Regions from separate parts of the Cytobacillus sp. genome, predicted to be linked through region 2. Evidence: predicted binding sites of a transcription regulator. Region 2 holds the regulator's gene; each other region holds the start of a gene.

The links. The regulator Rex, encoded in region 2, represses fermentation and respiration genes when NADH is low (regulators of the CRP and FNR family bind a similar motif). The targets are predictions, from matches to a motif close to TTGTGAAATATTTCACAA.
Region 1: ACEQ1T_RS11945 (cytochrome c oxidase subunit 2A) is a predicted target of Rex. The motif match lies at 2,150-2,167, and genes of this name have one in related genera.
Region 3: qoxA (cytochrome aa3 quinol oxidase subunit II) is a predicted target of Rex. The motif match lies at 2,365-2,382, and genes of this name have one in related genera.
Region 4: ACEQ1T_RS18035 (TIGR04053 family radical SAM/SPASM domain-containing protein) is a predicted target of Rex. The motif match lies at 3,127-3,144, and genes of this name have one in related genera.

The regions. Positions count from the first base shown of each region.
Region 1 is NZ_CAXQGS010000063.1:2,095-6,657, forward strand. It holds gene ACEQ1T_RS11935 (b(o/a)3-type cytochrome-c oxidase subunit 1) at 1-1,351, opposite strand, end outside; gene ACEQ1T_RS11940 (cytochrome c oxidase subunit II) at 1,351-1,827, opposite strand; gene ACEQ1T_RS11945 (cytochrome c oxidase subunit 2A) at 1,849-1,998, opposite strand; purine riboswitch at 2,358-2,459, shown strand; gene ACEQ1T_RS11950 (xanthine phosphoribosyltransferase) at 2,613-3,215, shown strand; gene ACEQ1T_RS11955 (nucleobase:cation symporter-2 family protein) at 3,212-4,522, shown strand.
Region 2 is NZ_CAXQGS010000110.1:63-4,625, forward strand. It holds partial or broken gene groEL (chaperonin GroEL) at 1-789, opposite strand, end outside; gene groES (co-chaperone GroES) at 850-1,134, opposite strand; gene ACEQ1T_RS19300 (lysostaphin resistance A-like protein) at 1,452-2,177, shown strand; gene ACEQ1T_RS19305 (YdiK family protein) at 2,224-2,427, shown strand; gene ACEQ1T_RS19310 (redox-sensing transcriptional repressor Rex) at 2,449-3,093, opposite strand; gene moaC (cyclic pyranopterin monophosphate synthase MoaC) at 3,121-3,603, opposite strand; gene ACEQ1T_RS19320 (ATP-binding cassette domain-containing protein) at 3,794-4,563, shown strand, end outside.
Region 3 is NZ_CAXQGS010000052.1:93,227-97,789, reverse strand. It holds gene ACEQ1T_RS09560 (CAP domain-containing protein) at 1-623, opposite strand, end outside; gene ACEQ1T_RS09555 (hypothetical protein) at 819-947, shown strand; gene ltaE (low-specificity L-threonine aldolase) at 999-2,030, opposite strand; gene qoxA (cytochrome aa3 quinol oxidase subunit II) at 2,415-3,404, shown strand; gene qoxB (cytochrome aa3 quinol oxidase subunit I) at 3,394-4,563, shown strand, end outside.
Region 4 is NZ_CAXQGS010000100.1:7,998-12,560, forward strand. It holds gene moaA (GTP 3',8-cyclase MoaA) at 1-888, opposite strand, end outside; gene ACEQ1T_RS18030 (Crp/Fnr family transcriptional regulator) at 1,175-1,876, shown strand; gene ACEQ1T_RS18035 (TIGR04053 family radical SAM/SPASM domain-containing protein) at 1,907-3,034, opposite strand; gene ACEQ1T_RS18040 (metal-sulfur cluster assembly factor) at 3,240-3,548, opposite strand; gene ACEQ1T_RS18045 (alpha/beta fold hydrolase) at 3,622-4,389, opposite strand.

The DNA of each region.
Region 1 (4,563 bases), on a different contig from region 2:
CTCCGCCATATTCAGAGTATGATGAACGGCGCGGTGCTCCCAGAAGACCGGCAGCATGCATGGCACCAGACATGAATGTCATTCCGATTGCCCAGATAACTGCCTGGATGATTCCTAATTTATTCATCGCTTTTGTTAATGTTCTTCCTGTCAGATGAGGAATCAGCCAGTAAGAAACCCCAAAGAATGTAAGTACTACAGATGTTGCCACTGTTAAGTGAAAGTGGCCGGTTACCCATATCGTGTTATGGACAACCTGGTTCATCTGGTGGGACGCATTAACGATACCGCCTGCACCCGCTGGAATAAAGGCAACCATCCCGATGAAAGGAACAGTAAATCGCGCATCTCCCCAAGGCAGTTTTTTTACCCAGCCGAATAATCCTTTGGCCCCTTTGGAACGGCCAAAGCTTTCAAAAGTGGCAAATAGAGAAAATGCAGTCATCAGAGATGGAATGACAACCAGGAATGTCAGGATAACCTGAAAGAATTTCCATGCTGGATCAATTCCCGGCTCCATTAATTGATGGTGAAATCCGACAGGGATTGAGAAAAGCAGGAATAAAATGAATGACAAACGTGCCAATGAATCTGAGAATATTTTTCCGCCGATGACCTTGGGAATAACAACATACCAGGCCATGTATGCAGGCAATAGCCAGAAATAAACAAGCGGATGTCCGAAATACCAGAATAAAGTACGGCTGACTCCGATATTTACTGTTTCTGCAAACCCCAATGACCAAGGAAGAAGCTGGAAAAGAACGGTAGAAGCTACACCGATTGTTGCCACAATCCACATCATCGTGTTGACCAATGACATAAAGGTTAATAACGGACTCGGCTGTCCGGGATTTCTTCTTCGCCATTCTGCATACTTCATAATGATGGCTGCCCCGTCAATCCAGCTTCCCACTATAACAAGTGTTAAACCGATATAATACAATGCATGTGCCTGAAGAGGAGCATAGAAAGTATAAAGAACAGTAGCTTCATTCAGCAGGATCATAACAGCTGCAAGAACAGTTCCTGCAGTCATCAGCCAAAAACCGATCCAGCCGGCAATCCGCTGTTTATTTGTAAGGGTTCCTGATGTTTTGCTTGTCGCTGCTATCTGGAAACCCATTATAAAAAAGGTGGTAAGTACAAGTCCGAGTACAACACCGTGAACCGTGAGAATTTGGTAATACCCGATGCCTGCAGGAAGCTCGAATTTACCGGAGCGGACCAAAGTCTGCAATAAACCAGCAAGGCCGCCTACTGCTAAAGCTGTAAATGCAACGAAAAAGTGAGCCATTGCCAATTTTCCGTCACGGCGGTCAACTTTTAATTTTGCTGAAGGATTTAACATTATTCCACCACCTTAATTTTAGACGACATCATGTGGTGACCAACACCGCAATATTCATTACATACAATTAAGTATTCGCCAGTTTTATCAAATGTTGTAACATGTTCACTGATATAGCCGGGTTCAAGCATCATGTTGATATTTGATCCCGCAACTTCAAAACCGTGGACGACATCTTTGGTTGTTGCGATAATTTTCACTTTGGCACCATATGGAACCTCTACTTCAGCTGGGCTATAGGAAAACGCAGATGCTACGTATACCAATTCGTAATCCCAATCTTTCCCTTCTACCTTTTTCAGCCCTGGCTCATTAAATGGAGCGGTAGTATCGACCTTTTCAGGGTCGATTGTTGCCAAACAGCTTGGGGGCTGATTGCCCAGGTAAAATGCGCTGACTCCCAGGACTGTTAAAAAAACAAGCAGCGATCCGATTCCAAAAGTGAGCCAGGCCTTTTCAAATTTATGCATATGCATGGCTTTTTCCCCTTTCTAATTCTAAAAGCGGCTGATAAATAGTGAATAAACACCCACCCATGTAATGATCAGGAAGAATCCTAATAAGAAAACGGAAGCTAGCGTTCCCTTTAAGGAAGAGCTATCCTCTATTTCAGTTTTTGTTTTTCGGCTGAGTTCCGTTTTCGCCATTGCCCTTCACTCCTTTCGAATATTTGGAAAAAGTAAATGATTACACTTTCATAATACAAAACATTTAGGAAGATTCTAGATGCTTTCAGTGAGTTCACAAATTGTTCATTCGTAACTTAAACACTATGATAATAGTGAAAAATTGATATTTAAGTGATTTATGTCACAAAAAACTCCTTTAAATTGTGAAAAAACTGTGAAGGTTTAATTGAGCTTCAGAAAGTAGGCAAATTATTTAAAATAAACATACTGAAGAGGGTGAATTATCTGATTAGCGAACAATTTTCTGGTAATTTATTGTTTAGTTCGTATTTAGTTAAAGTTTTGATTGAAGTATTAGTAAATGATGTTATAATGTTAATAAATTAATAACATTCACTCATATAATCGCGAGGATATGGCTCGCAAGTTTCTACCGGGTTACCGTAAATGATCCGACTATGAGTGAGCAATGTACAGGACGCTTTAGTCATCCTTGTTTGCCTGCAGCTTAGATCATTAGCCTGAAGGCCATTGCTTCACTCATTTTTATGTTGTGAATGCGATGGGTTTCAGGCTTTTTATTTGGCTGGAATGAGTAATTGAAGGCTTTCTATCATAGAGGAGGATGCAAAATGGATATGCTTATTGAAAAAATAAAGAGCGAAGGGATTGTTTTATCGCCGTCAGTTTTAAAGGTGGATTCTTTTCTGAACCACCAAATAGATCCTCAGCTAATGCATGAAGTCGGCAAAGAATTTGCAGATAGATTCTCCAGCAGCGGGATTACAAAAATATTGACTATCGAATCTTCGGGGATTGCGCCAGCTGTAATGGCGGGGCTCCAGTTGAATGTTTCAGTTGTATTTGCGAGAAAAAGAAAATCTCTTACTCTGGTAAATGACCTGATTACAGCCTCTGTCTATTCTTTTACTAAGGAAGAAACAAGTGAAATCTCTGTTTCAAAGAAATATCTTTCAGAAAAAGACAATGTTCTTATTATCGATGATTTTCTAGCGAATGGACAGGCAGCATTAGGTCTTGCGGATATAGCGAATAAAGCGGGATCAGCTATAGCAGGGATTGGAATCGTTATTGAAAAAGGCTTTCAAAATGGCGGACAGCTGCTGAGGGAAAAGGGATTTCGGGTTGAATCCTTAGCAATTATTGACTCGCTTGAAAGCGGCATAATCAGCTTTGATAAAACAGCAAAGAAAATGGAGGAATTGATGCGATGAATCAGAATCCGGTTAAAATTGCTTCCCTTGGAATTCAGCATGTCCTTGCCATGTATGCAGGCGCAGTAATTGTACCATTGATTGTAGGAGGAGCATTGGGATTAACAGGGGAACAGCTTACCTATCTAGTTTCAATTGATATTTTTATGTGCGGTATTGCAACACTTCTTCAAGTATTGCGCAGCAGATTTTTTGGGATTGGCCTTCCGGTTGTTCTTGGCTGCACATTTACTGCCGTTGGGCCTATGATTGCGATTGGCGGGCAATATGGAATACCAGCAATCTATGGTTCGATCCTTATTTCAGGCTTGTTTGTTGTAGCTGTTTCAAAGTATTTTGGAAAACTGGTGAAATTTTTTCCGCCTGTTGTAACAGGGTCGGTAGTTACAATTATCGGAATTACGTTAATTCCTGTTGCTATGAACAACATGGCTGGAGGACAGGGAAGCCCTGACTTTGGTTCCATGACAAACATTGCATTGGCTTTTGGAACTTTGCTGTTCATCATTATTCTCTTCCGCTTCTTTAAAGGCTTTATTCGTGCGATTGCCATTTTGCTTGGGCTGGCTGCTGGCACCATTACAGCGTTTTTCATGGGCATGGTAGATTTCTCTGCAGTTGGAGAAGCTTCCTGGTTTCATATGCCATCACCATTCTATTTTGGCATGCCGACATTTGAGGTGACTGCGATCCTTACTATGATTCTCGTAGCAATGGTCAGTTTAGTTGAATCTACGGGCGTTTATTTTGCTCTGGGTGATATCTGTGAAGAAAAATTGGAAGAAAAGGATCTGTCAAATGGTTATCGTGCAGAAGGGCTTGCAATCATCCTGGGTGCTGTCTTTAATGCTTTTCCTTATACAACATATTCCCAAAACGTCGGACTTCTTCAGATGTCAGGCGTAAAAACGAAAAATGTTATATATACAGCTGGGGCTTTTCTTGTACTGCTTGGGCTAGTTCCGAAAATCGGCGCATTGACAACAATTATTCCAACTCCCGTATTAGGGGGCGCAATGGTAGCCATGTTCGGTATGGTAGTCGCTTATGGAATAAAAATGCTCAGCAAAGTTGAATTCTCCTCTCAGGAAAATTTATTAATCATTGCCTGCTCTGTCGGGATGGGATTGGGAGTAACAGCCGTACCTGAATTATTCGCGCAAATGCCTTCCAGTGTGCGCATCCTGACTGATAATGGAATAGTGGCGGGCAGTGTGACGGCAATTCTTTTAAACATCGTATTCAATGTTGCTAAAGGTAAAAAAGCAGTTCAGCCTGCATCTTTTGCGGAGCAGAAGGCTTCATAATTCTTCTTGCGGCAATCACAATAATTCTGGCAATCAATATA
Region 2 (4,563 bases):
ATTCACTACCAGTGTAGCAAGTGCTTCACCTTCAACATCCTCAGCTACAAGCAATAAAGGCTTGCCTTGCTGTACAACCTGCTCAAGTACAGGAAGGATTTCCTGGATGCTTGTAATCTTCTTATCAGTGATTAAGATATAAGGGTTTTCAAGAACCGCTTCCATCTTATCAGAATCTGTAACCATGTATGGAGAAGCGTATCCGCGGTCGAATTGCATACCTTCTACTACATCAAGCTCAGTTGTGAATCCTTTAGATTCTTCAATTGTAATAACGCCATCGTTGCCAACGCGCTCCATTGCTTCAGCAATCAGCTGGCCAACTTCATTGTCAGCGGCAGAGATTGCAGCAACCTGTGCGATGGATTCTTTATTTTCAATTGGCTTTGAAATAGCTTTTAACTCTTCAACAGCTGTAGAAACAGCTTTTTCGATTCCTTTGCGGATGCCCATAGGGTTGGCGCCTGCAGTTACATTCTTAAGTCCTTCACGGATCATTGCCTGAGCAAGAACAGTTGCAGTTGTTGTACCGTCACCGGCAACATCGTTTGTTTTGCTTGCTACTTCAGCAACAAGCTTTGCACCCATGTTTTCAAAAGCATCTTCAAGTTCGATTTCTTTTGCGATTGTCACACCATCATTAGTGATTAATGGAGAACCGAATTTCTTCTCAAGAACCACGTTGCGTCCTTTAGGTCCAAGAGTTACTTTTACCGCATTTGCAAGGGAATCCACACCGCGAAGCATCGCGCGGCGAGCTTCTTCACTAAATTTAATCTCTTTAGCCATTGATAAAAACCTCCTCAAAAATTTTAGCTTTATCTTTTAATAATCTTCGCTTGATGGCGATTAGCCAATTACAGCAAGAATGTCATTTTCGCGTAAAATTAAATATTCTTTGCCTTCGTACTTCACTTCAGTACCAGCATATTTTGAGAAGATGATACGGTCGCCGTCAGCAACTTCAAGGTCAACACGCTCGCCATTTTCAAGAACGCGGCCAGTTCCCACAGCTACAACTTTACCTTCTTGAGGCTTCTCTTTAGCAGTGTCCGGCAGTACGATGCCGCTTGCAGTTTTTTCTTCAGTTTCAACAAGCTCGATAATGATTCGATCACCTAGTGGCTTTAACAAGTGAAACAACCTCCTCAAATAATATGTAAATATTTTTATTTATTAGCACTCTCTCTGTATGAGTGCTAACACAATTATTATATTAATGAATCTTATATCTATTTGCAAGGGTGAAGCTTAAATTTTTTAGAAAAAATTTCATCCGCCGATACACGCTATTTTTCGACACAGACAACCACTTAAGTATACTTCGAAGCTCTTCACTTTAAACATGGTATTTTGCTGCTTTGATGCTGATATTTGAAACCCGCTCCTTTTTAAGAGTACAATGGCTTTAGGACTTGTTTTCCAACATTCAGATTAAGGAGTATAACATTTTGAAGAAGGAATATTGGTTTATATTAATAGCTTATATTGCTATGCAGCTGTCCAGTTTGTTTGGCGTTCCGCTTGTGTTATTTATTGCAGATGCCCTTGGACAGAATCCCGAAGACATGCAGATCCTGGCTGTAGCCTACTGGCTTGTCATCAGTTTTACAGTCACACTGATCATTACGCTTCTATTATTAAGAAAAGAGATGAAAAGAGGCCTGGATAGGGATGCATCTCCCGCAGCAAGCTCAGTGGGCTGGGCAATAGGCGGCATATTTTTGGCCCTGATCGCTCAAGCCACCGCTGCAAGCATTGAAAATATGATTGGCATTGAAATGGGATCTGAAAATACGCAGCAGATAATCCGGATCATTGAGGCATCGCCAATCGTTATATTAATCAGTTCGGTCATCGGGCCAATCCTTGAGGAAATCGTCTTTAGAAAAATTATTTTCGGTTCTCTCCATAAGCGCTTCAACTTCTTCCTTTCGGCCCTGATCAGCTCAGTCATTTTTGCACTTGCCCATTTTGAGCCTGAACATGTACTGCTGTACTCGGCAATGGGGTTCACCTTTGCCTTTTTATACGTCAAGACGAAGCGGATTATTGTGCCGATTTTTGCCCATGTGGCGATGAACACCTTTGTTGCAGTTATCCAGCTGAATCAGGATAATATGCAAAAATGGTTAGAAGAAATGGAAAAAATGCAGAGCTTTATCAGCTTTTTCTAGCTTAGTGGAATGCTGTGCAGAGTTTTAAATTTACTGGGGGATTTTGATGAGAAGCACACCTTTGTTTTCAGGCTTTATTTACATCCTTCTCGGATGCCTTTTCACCTTTATAGCAATACAGAATATCCAGCGTGAAGAAACCTGGGGTTTCTTTACTTATTTTCTGATCATAATTGCTACATTCGATTTTGGCACCGGTCTGCGGATGGTTGGCCTGCATTTTAAATTGAAAAATAAAATGAAAAAATGAGCCCGCAAAAGGCTCATTTTTTTACACTTCTTCAGGATAATTTTTCAGAAAATAAACCAGTGACTGCAATTCCACTGCCAGATCGATATGATGGATACGAATCGAGGCTGGCACAGTGAGCCTCGCAGGTGTAAAATTTAGGATTCCTTTTATTTTCGCATTCACCATCCGATCGGTAATAGACTGGGCAGGCGGTGCCGGCACTGTTAAAATCGCCACTTGAATATTATTATTTACAATAACTTCTTCAAGGTCATCCATATGATGGACCGGCACATCGCCGATTTTCGTGCCAACCTTACTCTCATCAACATCAAAAGCTACTTCTATTTTAGTATTATTATTTTTAAGAAAATTATAGTTAAGAAAGGCTGTTCCTAAATTGCCTACCCCGACCAAAGCTACTTTAGTCAGCTCATCCTGGTCAAGAGTCTTCCGAAAGAAGCTCAGCAGGTAATTCACATTATACCCATATCCTTTTTTCCCTAACGCACCAAAATACGAAAAGTCGCGGCGGATTGTAGCAGAATCCACTTTTACCGCCTCACTCAATTCTGCTGAAGAGACTCTTTGTTTGCCTGATGAGTGAAGATTTTTTAGAAAGCGGTAATATAAAGGCAGCCGTTTAGCTGTTGCCTGCGGTATCTTAATTGGTTCATTGGCCATTCGTCCATCCCCATTTCTTATGATGAATTAACTTCTTTTAAAGTCTCCATTTTTTCCGCCTGTTTTCTCTATTAAAAAGGTTGGCCCAATCACCATTCCTTTATCTACAGCCTTGCACATATCATATACGGTCAGAGCACAGACCGAAGCAGCTGTTAACGCTTCCATTTCCACACCCGTATTTCCCTTCGTTTTTACAGAAGCAGTAATGATAAGAACATACTCTTCCGATTCCGCTTTCCATGAAAATGAAATGTCCACACCCTTTAGCGGCAGCGGATGGCACATCGGAATAATGTCCCATGTTTTCTTGCTCGCCATAATGCCTGCAGTTTGTGCAACAGCGAGTACATCCCCTTTTTTCATGGAGTTGGATGTTATCTTCTCGTATATCTCCTGATTAACAGCAATACTTGATTGAGCGATGGCTGTCCGTGACGTCTCAGGCTTATCGCTGACATCCACCATTTTTGCCCTTCCCTCTTGATTAAAATGAGTAAAATCCGCCATTCAAAACACCTCTCTTCAAAATCATACACTATTTTTCTGTTACTTTGTATGTGCATTGTATGGTTCCTCACATATTTATTTGCCTTTTGTCTTGATTGAATGCCCTGCAGAAGGGCTTATAGTCCTGTCTCCTTTATTGCCGAACATATATGAATGAGTTACACTTACTCTATACCCGAGGTGAAAGAACATGATACTATTACAAGTCAATCAGCTGGCGAAAAATTTTGGCGCTGATCCCATTTTAACCAATATAAAGCTTGAAGTACAAACCAGGGACAGGATTGCGCTAGTAGGGCGCAATGGTGCAGGAAAGTCCACCCTTTTGAAAATTATTGCCGGACAAATGACATATGACTCCGGTGAGATTATAAAGCCAAAGGAAGTTACAATTGGCTATCTTGCACAAAATACCGGCCTGGAATCAGATTTATCCATTTGGGATGAAATGCTGACTGTTTTTAGTCATCTGCAGAAGCAGGAAAAACAGCTTCGCAGCCTTGAAGAACAAATGGCAGACCCTGATATCCTAAATAACTCTGATGCCTATGAACGCATCTTAAAAGAATACGACAAGCTTCAGGTTGATTTCAAAGAAAATGGCGGCTATCAATATGAGGCAGATATCCGTTCCATTCTCCACGGACTCAACTTCAGCTCAATGGGCTATGACACTAAAATTTCATCATTGAGCGGCGGACAGCGTACCAGATTGGCCCTTGGTAAACTTTTGCTGACAAAGCCTGATATCTTAATACTGGACGAGCCTACCAACCACCTGGATATTGAAACATTATCATGGCTCGAACAATACCTGCAAGGATACAATGGCGCCATTCTAATCGTTTCCCATGACCGCTATTTCCTTGATAAGGTCGTTTCCCAGGTTTACGAGATTTCCCGCCGCCAAATAAGAAAGTATCCTGGCAACTACAGTTCATATCTGGATCAAAAAGCCGC
Region 3 (4,563 bases), on a different contig from region 2:
GTTGGGCTTGTATGAGAAAAGTAATTTTTCTGCTGCATATCATTTGATTTCGCTTGTGCCACATTACTTAGCGGATTATCTGATTTTAATGCATTTAGGCCATTTTTCTGACGTTCTGCATTTGTTAATTCAATTACTTTCGATTCAAAGTTGTTAATTTCATCATTTTGAGCTGCAGGTGCCTGTCCTCTATCGCTATCTTCTTGAGGCACTGCTGATTTCGGCTGCTGTTGTCCGCCTTCCTGCTGATCTGGCTGCGCAAATTGGCGGCTTTCAGGCTGCTGGGGTGTCATACCCTGTTCTTGCTGCTGGTCTTCTCCGAATTGGAATAAGGGCATTCCGCCATCATCTGTTAATTGGCTGTGTGGAAATTCCTGACTTGGTGTTGCTGTACTATAAGAATTCGGGTCAATAGTTAGATAGCCATTATTTACACGCTGCAATTCCAGAGGAGCTGCTCCCCGTCTTTCTCTATCCACATTCACATTATTTGCATTGCTTATTTCCTGGAGATCTTCACCTGTCAATGCCCCGGAGTGCATTCCCTGCTCTGTGTTATTATTACATGCCGTGAGCATGAGAATCAGGAAGAGACCTGGCAGAACATTTTTCTTTAAGTTCATTTTTCAATTCTCCTTTAGAAAGTGTTTTATAACTTTCTTATCATATGGAGACATTCATAAAGTATGGGTGGAAAAATAGAGAAGTCATCGAGAGAGAACGTAAACATTGTTTGGCATATCTTATTGATAAAGATAAATAAGGAGGAATATCTTTGAGGCAATATATAATTACAGGCATAAATGGAGCACATTATTATGGATATCCTCAGATGCAGTATGGGCCCTGGTGGCAGCCAATTCATCAAGGCTATCCTTATCACAGCATTTGGCATCAAAGTCATTTTCATTCACAGCATTACAATGCTGTTCCGATGCAAAGAATAATTTGAAACAGAAAAACGCATGTTTAAGGGAAACATGCGTTTTTACATTTTATTATGAGATTTGAACAGAAACTCTCTGTATGGCATTAATTGCATCTTCAAGCTGGTTTTTAGTAACATCATAGTGAGTAACAAAACGCACATAAGAGGGTCCAAAAGTTCCTGAAAGCACGCCTTCAGCTTTTAACCTTTCAACAAACTCCGATGAATTCATTTTAAGTTTTTTTACATCAGCCACAATGATATTTGTATCCACTTGATTTACGATTTCTATCCCTTTGATTTGCCCAAGCTGCTGAGCAAGAAGTTGAGCATTTTCATGATCCTCGGCTAAACGCTCTCTCATATTCGTTAATGCAACAATTCCCGGGGCTGCTATGATCCCAGCCTGGCGGAGTCCCCCGCCTAATCTTTTGCGCCATTTTCTTGCTGCAGCAATAAACTCCCTGCTGCCTGCAAGAATGGAACCAACTGGAGCTCCGAGCCCCTTTGAGAGACATACTTGCACTGTGTCGCAGTGTTCAGCCAAGTCAGAAGCCGGCAGATTTAAGGCTGCGGCTGCATTAAACAGTCTTGCCCCATCAATATGTAATGGAATATTATTCCTTTTTGCAATGCTGTATATTTCTTTCATATTATCAATAGGTATTACGGCACCGCCAGCTCTATTGTGAGTATTTTCCAGACAAATCAATCCAGTTTCCGGATAATGCTGATCTTCTCCCCTAATGGCATACTCCACTTCTGATGGATTCATTGCACCTCGTGTCCCATTTAGCGTCCTTGTCTGGACTCCGGCAAAAGCTGAAGAAGCACCGCTTTCATAATAAAAAATATGGCTTTCTGCTTCAAGAATGATTTCATTGCCCGGTCGGCAGTGTGTTAAGATGGCAATCTGGTTTCCCTGAGTGCCGCTCGTTACAAACAGAGCTGCCTCCTTACCAAGCACCTCAGCAGCGGTCTCTTCCAACTTATTGATTGATGGATCCTCTCCGTATACGTCATCCCCAACTGCTGCTTCATAAGCAGCTTTCCTCATTTCTTCAGTTGGCTTTGTAACTGTATCACTTCTTAAATCAATCATACCCTCACCCTGTCCTTCTCTATTTTTAGTCCATGTTACTGTACTATTCAGTATTTTTCAACAAAGAGAGTAATTAGGGTGTCGCAATAAAGTTCAAAATTTGTTCAAAAGTTGTTTTGATGGCCAAAACCCTGCAATAATGCTATTTGTGCAAAATTATCAGCCACTCTAACACCTTACATTTATTTCCTTCTCACTTTTGTCACAACTTTTCATATTTGCTTATGTTAATATCATTTACACAGTGATAACTAAGTTAAATAAAGGTTTTAAGGATGTTTATGTTTATCAGCTATATATTTTTTTGGCATCTTTGTGAAAACCCGCACATTATTTGTGAATTATTTAACAATAGTTTTTGTCAAAAAGGAGATGAAACATCAGATGAAGAAAATGCTGCTCTCTTTAACAGCTCTATTGCCCTTAATGGTTCTCAGCGGCTGTAATATGGTTGTATTTGAACCTCAGGGCCCCGTTGCAAGAAGCATAACCGAATTAATTAACTGGTCCCTGATCTGGATGCTTCTTGTCGTTGCAGTTGTATTTGGATTATTCGGCTACATTGTCTGGAAATACAGGGAACGACCTGAAAATAAAGATTATGAACCCCCGGAGGAGCATGGCAGTACACTCCTTGAAATTATCTGGACCGGGATTCCGATATTAATTGTCATTGCCCTGACAATCCCGACAGTAAAAACTCTTTATGCTCTGGAAGAAACACCAAAGGGCTATGAAGAAAAAGAACCTATTACAATACATGTAACATCTGCAGACTGGAAATGGATCTTCAGCTATCCTGAAGAAGGCATTGAGACAGTGAACTATGTAAATATACCGGAAGATACGCCAGTTCTCTTTAAGATGACATCTGCAAGCACCATGCAATCTTTCTGGGTGCCAGCTCTTGGCGGACAAAAGTATACCATGCCAAAAATGGAAACAGAATTGTATCTTGTTGCAGACAGCCCTGGATCTTATGAAGGCCAGAACACGAACTTTAACGGCCGTGGATATGCGGATATGAAATTTGAAGTGCTTGCACAAACCCAGGAAGATTTTGACCAATGGGTTGACGACGTTAAGGATACAGCTCCCAAGCTAACGGAAGATGAGTATGAAGGGCTGCTGAAGCCTACTCATTTAGGAAGACTGACATATTCCAATACTCATTTAGAATGGGTCAATCATGCTGATCCAAATTCGAAGGCTTATACAAATCCTGAGCTCTACAGAGGGCATGGATATCAAGGTAAAACCTTCGAAGAAGATGACAATTATAAAAATGAGAATCCAAACGTAATCGAAGGTCATGGCGAAGAAGAAAGCCATGATAGTCAAGAAAACCATGGAGGTGACCATCATGGGCATTAAATGGGATGAGTTTTTTATTACTGGGGACCCCCTTATACTAGGTTCACAGATTGCTATATTGTTAACGATGATTGGTGCAGTCGCTGGCATCACTTACTTAAAAAAGTGGAAATACCTTTGGACAGAATGGCTGACTACAGTTGATCATAAAAAAATCGGTATCATGTATATCATCTCCGCAGTATTGATGTTTTTCCGCGGCGGAATGGACGGCTTGCTGATGAAAGCTCAGACAGCGAGACCTGAAATGGAGTTTTTGAATTCCCAGCACTATAATGAAATCTTTACAACACACGGCGTTATTATGATTCTTTTCATGGCTATGCCGTTCTTAATTGGTTTAATGAACGTTGTCATTCCGCTGCAGATCGGTGCGCGTGACGTTGCTTTTCCACAGCTGAATGCTCTAAGCTTCTGGCTGTTTTTCAGCGGAGCTATGCTATTTAATATTTCCTTCGTAATCGGAGGATCGCCTGATGCAGGCTGGACATCTTACTTCCCTCTTGCAGGCAAGGAATTCAGCCCGGGAATCGGCAACAACTTTTACGCAGTCGCACTGCAAATTGCTGGTATCGGTACTCTAATGACAGGTATAAACTTTATCGTCACGATTTTGAAAATGAGAACAAAAGGCATGACACTGATGAAAATGCCGATGTTCACATGGACTACCTTTGTAACATCCATTCTGATTGTGGCTGCTTTCCCAATTTTCACAGTTGCATTGGCGTTGATGACATTCGACCGTCTGTATGGAACACACTTCTTTACAGTGTCAGGCGGAGGAATGGATATGCTTTGGGCTAACCTGTTTTGGCTATGGGGACATCCTGAGGTTTACATTGTTGCCCTTCCTGCTTTCGGGATTTTCTCAGAAGTTATTGCAACATTCTCAAGAAAATCTTTGTTTGGATATAAATCAATGGTATTTTCCATCCTTGGAATTGCCCTTTTAAGTATGGTTGTATGGGTTCACCATTTCTACACAATGGGATCAGGCCCTGCAGTTAACTCTTTCTTCTCCATCACGACGATGGCGATAGCCATACCGACCGGAGTTAAGATGTTCAACTGGCTGTTTACGATGCGTAAAGGCCGCATAAAAATTACTTCCGCCATGCTTTGGGCACTGGCATTCGTCCCATGCTTTGTTATAGGC
Region 4 (4,563 bases), on a different contig from region 2:
TGCGCCTTTTCTCATAAATCCCTTCAGATCATGGCCTTCTCCATTGAAAAGGCATGTAAAAATTTGGCCGTTTGCTGACAATCTTGAACGTGTGCAGCTTGAACAGAACGATTCAGAAACAGATGTAATAAACCCAACATCCACATCAGTCCCCTTATATCGGTATCGCTTGGCAACCTCTCCGAAATAATCCGGATCTACCGGTTCCAATAAATAATGTTCCTTTAACATGTGATAAATTTCTTTTTTGGTAACAACCTCGTCCATCTTCCAGCCGTTTGTACTGCCGACATCCATGTATTCAATAAAGCGGAGCTGTAAGCCGTTATCTTTGCAGAACTTAGCCATCGGGACAATTTCAGAATCATTCAGGCCTTTTTTAACGACCATATTAAGCTTGACGCCAAGCCCTGCTTCTTTTGCTGCCTCGATTCCTTCAAGAACTGGTTTGACACCCACATTGCGTCCGTTTATTTTTCCAAACAGCTCATCATCCAGGCTGTCAAGACTGATGTTAACCCTCACCAGTCCTGCTTCCTTTAAATCTTTCGCATGCTTGGGCAGCAATACACCATTTGTGGTTAGTCCTATATCTTTTAAGCCCTCAATGTCTGAAAGCATTTTTACAAGTTTAGGCATGTCCTTTCTCATAAGCGGTTCTCCGCCTGTTAACCTGATCTTCTCCACTCCAAGGCTTATAAAAATTTTAGCCAGCCGTTCAATTTCTTCATAGCTCAGGAGCTCGTTTTTTGGAAGGAAAGCAAAATCCGGCCCAAATATTTCTGCCGGCATGCAGTATTGACAGCGGAAATTACAGCGGTCAATGACAGAAATGCGAAGGTCTCTTAAAGGTCTATTCAATTTATCTTTTACGATTGTTTTAGCCATTTCGTTCAACTCCATATAAAGAGTGACTTAAAAAAGCTTTCTATACAGATGTATATTTTAGCCTTTCCCTTAAAATAACAGAAATAACCCAGTATCTCAAATTAAGGGCTTCTACTATTAGAACATACAATCGTTTCAATGTTAATAGGGAATTGTTTGTATAATAGCAAAGACACGCCATTTCAATAGAATTTGCCACAATAAAGACACAAAAGCCGGCAATGTTTTCACTATACAAATGATATTATTGTGAAAAAAGACAGTTGTTTTATGAAGGAGGGTCAACATGCCTCGTACAGCCATTAAACCGACACATTCCATAGAGATTAAAGAGCTTCTTCATTTCGCAGACCGGCGTATGAAAACCCCCAAAGGGGCCTACATTTTTCAGGAAGGTATGGATGCTGATGAGCTTTATATTATACTTTCAGGCAAGATACAAATCAGCAAGATAACAGCAGATGGCAGAGAACTCACTTTCAGGATATGCGGAGAAAATGAAATCATTGGTGAGCTGACCCTATTTACCAGTGACCCTAAATATTTATTAAATGCTTTAGTGCTTGAAGCTGGTGAAGTTGCTGTGATAAAAAAAGATGTCCTGGAAAGGGAGATTTTAAAAAATAGTACATTAGCTTATGAATTTATGAAATGGATGAGCGACCACTTCCGTAATACACAGACCAAATTTAGAGATCTCGTCCTTAATGGAAAAAAAGGTGCCCTTTATTCAACCCTTATCAGAATGACTAACAGCTATGGCATTAAGGTTATGGGCGGCATACTCATTGATCTGCCCCTTACGAATCAAGAACTTGGGAATTTCTGCGGCACCTCCAGGGAAAGCACCAACCGGATACTGGGTGAACTGAAAAAAGACGGCATCATCACCATTCTAAATGGAAAAATCACAGTCAAAGATCTTCAATATTTAAAAAATGAAATAGGCTGTGAAAACTGCCCTGCCGTATATTGCAGCATCGAATAGGAGTGCATCTTAACTGCACTCCTCTTTCTTTTATGATTTTGCCTCTTTCTTTCTATGTGCCTTTGGAATATAGACACAAAACGGCTCGCTTTCCATATAATCCCCTGTCATGGCAAATGCCCGTGATCTGGATCCCCCGCATACATAACGGAACTCGCATAGTCCGCATTTCCCTTTATACTTATCAGGATTTCTGAGGTTTTTAAAAATTGGCGATTCCCTGTATATTTCAGCAAGTGGCTGTTCCCTTACATTCCCTGCTTTAACAGGCAGCAGCCCGCTGGGATAAACATCCCCAATATGTGAAATGAAAACAAATCCATTTCCGTCATTTACTCCTTTAGGTGCCCTGCCTAAACCATCTATAGAACCCGTTAGCCCTTGCTGTGTAAGTGCATCAAGATATTGAATGTCCTCATTCTGAGCCTTCGCTTCCTTCATTTTTTGCTGAATGACTACTCGGCGGTAATGCTGGGCAGCTGTTGTCTTGATATCGAAAGTAACTTTTTTGCTTAAGTTATACAGCCATGTAAATACCTTCTCATGTTCAACCGGAGAAATCATATCTTTTTCCTGCCCTCTTCCTGTTGGGACGAGGAAGAACACACTCCAAAGAACACATTTGAGTTCTTCGACAACCTTAGCCATTTCCTCAAGATAATCTATATTATAACGCGAAATAACTGTATTAATCTGGACTGGTATTTCAAGCTCGTGCAAATATTTAATCCTTTCGATCGTTAAATCAAAGGATCCGGAAGTACCTCTAAAATGGTCATGGATTTCCGCATTTGGCCCATCAAGGCTGAAAGCCCATCGAGCTAAGCCGACCTTTTTAGCTTTTTCAATAGCTTCTTTTGTTACATTGGGTGTCGCACTGGGCGTCATCGAAACACGCACGCCTTTTTTTACAGCATATTCGGCAATGTCGAATACATCCTGCCTCATTAATGGATCTCCACCAGTAAAAACAAGCATAGGGTTGTTCATTTCCTTGATTTGGTCAATCAAATACTTCCCTTCATCAAAAGAAAGCTCTCGCGGATCTCTCTTGTATTGCGCTTCCGCTCGGCAATGCAGACATTTTAGCTGGCATGCCCTTGTTAATTCCCATATCACAATAAAAGGGTCATTATTAAAATTTCTATCAAATCCCATTTGAAATGCCTCCTAAACAGCTCAATCCTGGCTGTTTCATCAACGCAATTTTGTCTTTCCATCGTTATTATAGGATAATCGGCATGTTAAATAAGTGAACTACCTCACATACAATGCTCATGTACAGAGTTACGTTCAAAAAATTACAAGCAAGGGCATAAAAAAACAGCTGGAAAATACTCCAGCTGTTTTTTAAGATTCAATCTTATTGTACGCCTAGTGCAATTTTTGCATAGCGGGACATTCTGTCTTTAGACCAAGGCGGGTTCCAGACAATGTTCACTTCAGTGTCCTTTACTTCTGGAATATCAGCCAAAGCTGACTTTACTTGTTCAACAATTGTTCCTGCCAAAGGACAGCCCATGGATGTAAGAGTCATATCTACTACGGCTTTCCCTTCCTCTTCCATTTTAACATCATATACTAAGCCTAAGTTTACAATATCTATCCCCAGCTCCGGGTCAACAACAAGTTCAAGCGCACCCATGATGCTGTCTTTTAAATCCTGGTCCATATCTGCAGCACTCCTTCATTATTTACTTTATCTTTATCTTAACAAATATTTAAATGAATTGAAAAAATGTTGGTTATAGATGTTCCCCGAACCATTTAACCGTTTCCAGCAGCCCTTCCCTGCTTACTTTATGCCCTGCCTGTTCATCTGATATGAACATGAGGTTTTCAGGTGAGTCACTATATAAGGGCTGAATGGTATCATAAAATTGGTATGTATAGGAATAAGGCACAACCGGGTCTTTTTTGCCATGCCAGAACATAAGAGGCCTTCCTCCGAGTTTTTCAGGCTGAAGACTTAAATCACGCTCCCTTAAAGTCCCCAGCAGATCTGCCAGTTCTTCGCTGGAAAGCGGAATTTCAACCTTATTCTTCTTCAATTCATCCAGCTGAAGCTGTGCAAATTTTTCATAATACGGCATACCCATAAGGCTTACTGCAGCCTTGACCCACTCATACTGGGTCAAGGCGCCCAAAGTGACTATTCCTCCCATGGAGGTGCCCACAAGCCCTATTCTTCCCTGGTCGATCAAATCTGCATCCTCATAGACATCCCTGATTATGTTCAATTCCGCAATGGTATTCAGAACAATATCCCATAGCTTGAAATTTAAATCGCTGCCTGATAAACCTTCAGATCTTTCCCCATGAAGTAAAGTGTCCGGAAGCACCACCCTGAACCCTTTTTCAGCAAGCAGATAGGCATAATGCAGATTATGTTCTTTGGCACTCGTAAAGCCATGAACGAAAATAATGAATGGCAAGCGTTCCCCCTTTACTTCCTGCCTGGCAAGTTCAAGAACAGGAATTTCTTTGAAATGCTTATGTTCAATAACAACCACAGTTCTTCCTCCTAAATCTGTTAGGGCACAAGTGATTTTTTTTACAAAATTATAATAATATTGATAACATATATGTATAAAATGATTTTGTAAAAGCTTACGCTCTTGTCATGATGTAAATTCTTTCTATTTTTTCAGTTTAACATGTAGACTTTTTTTTTCCAAAACCTTTAC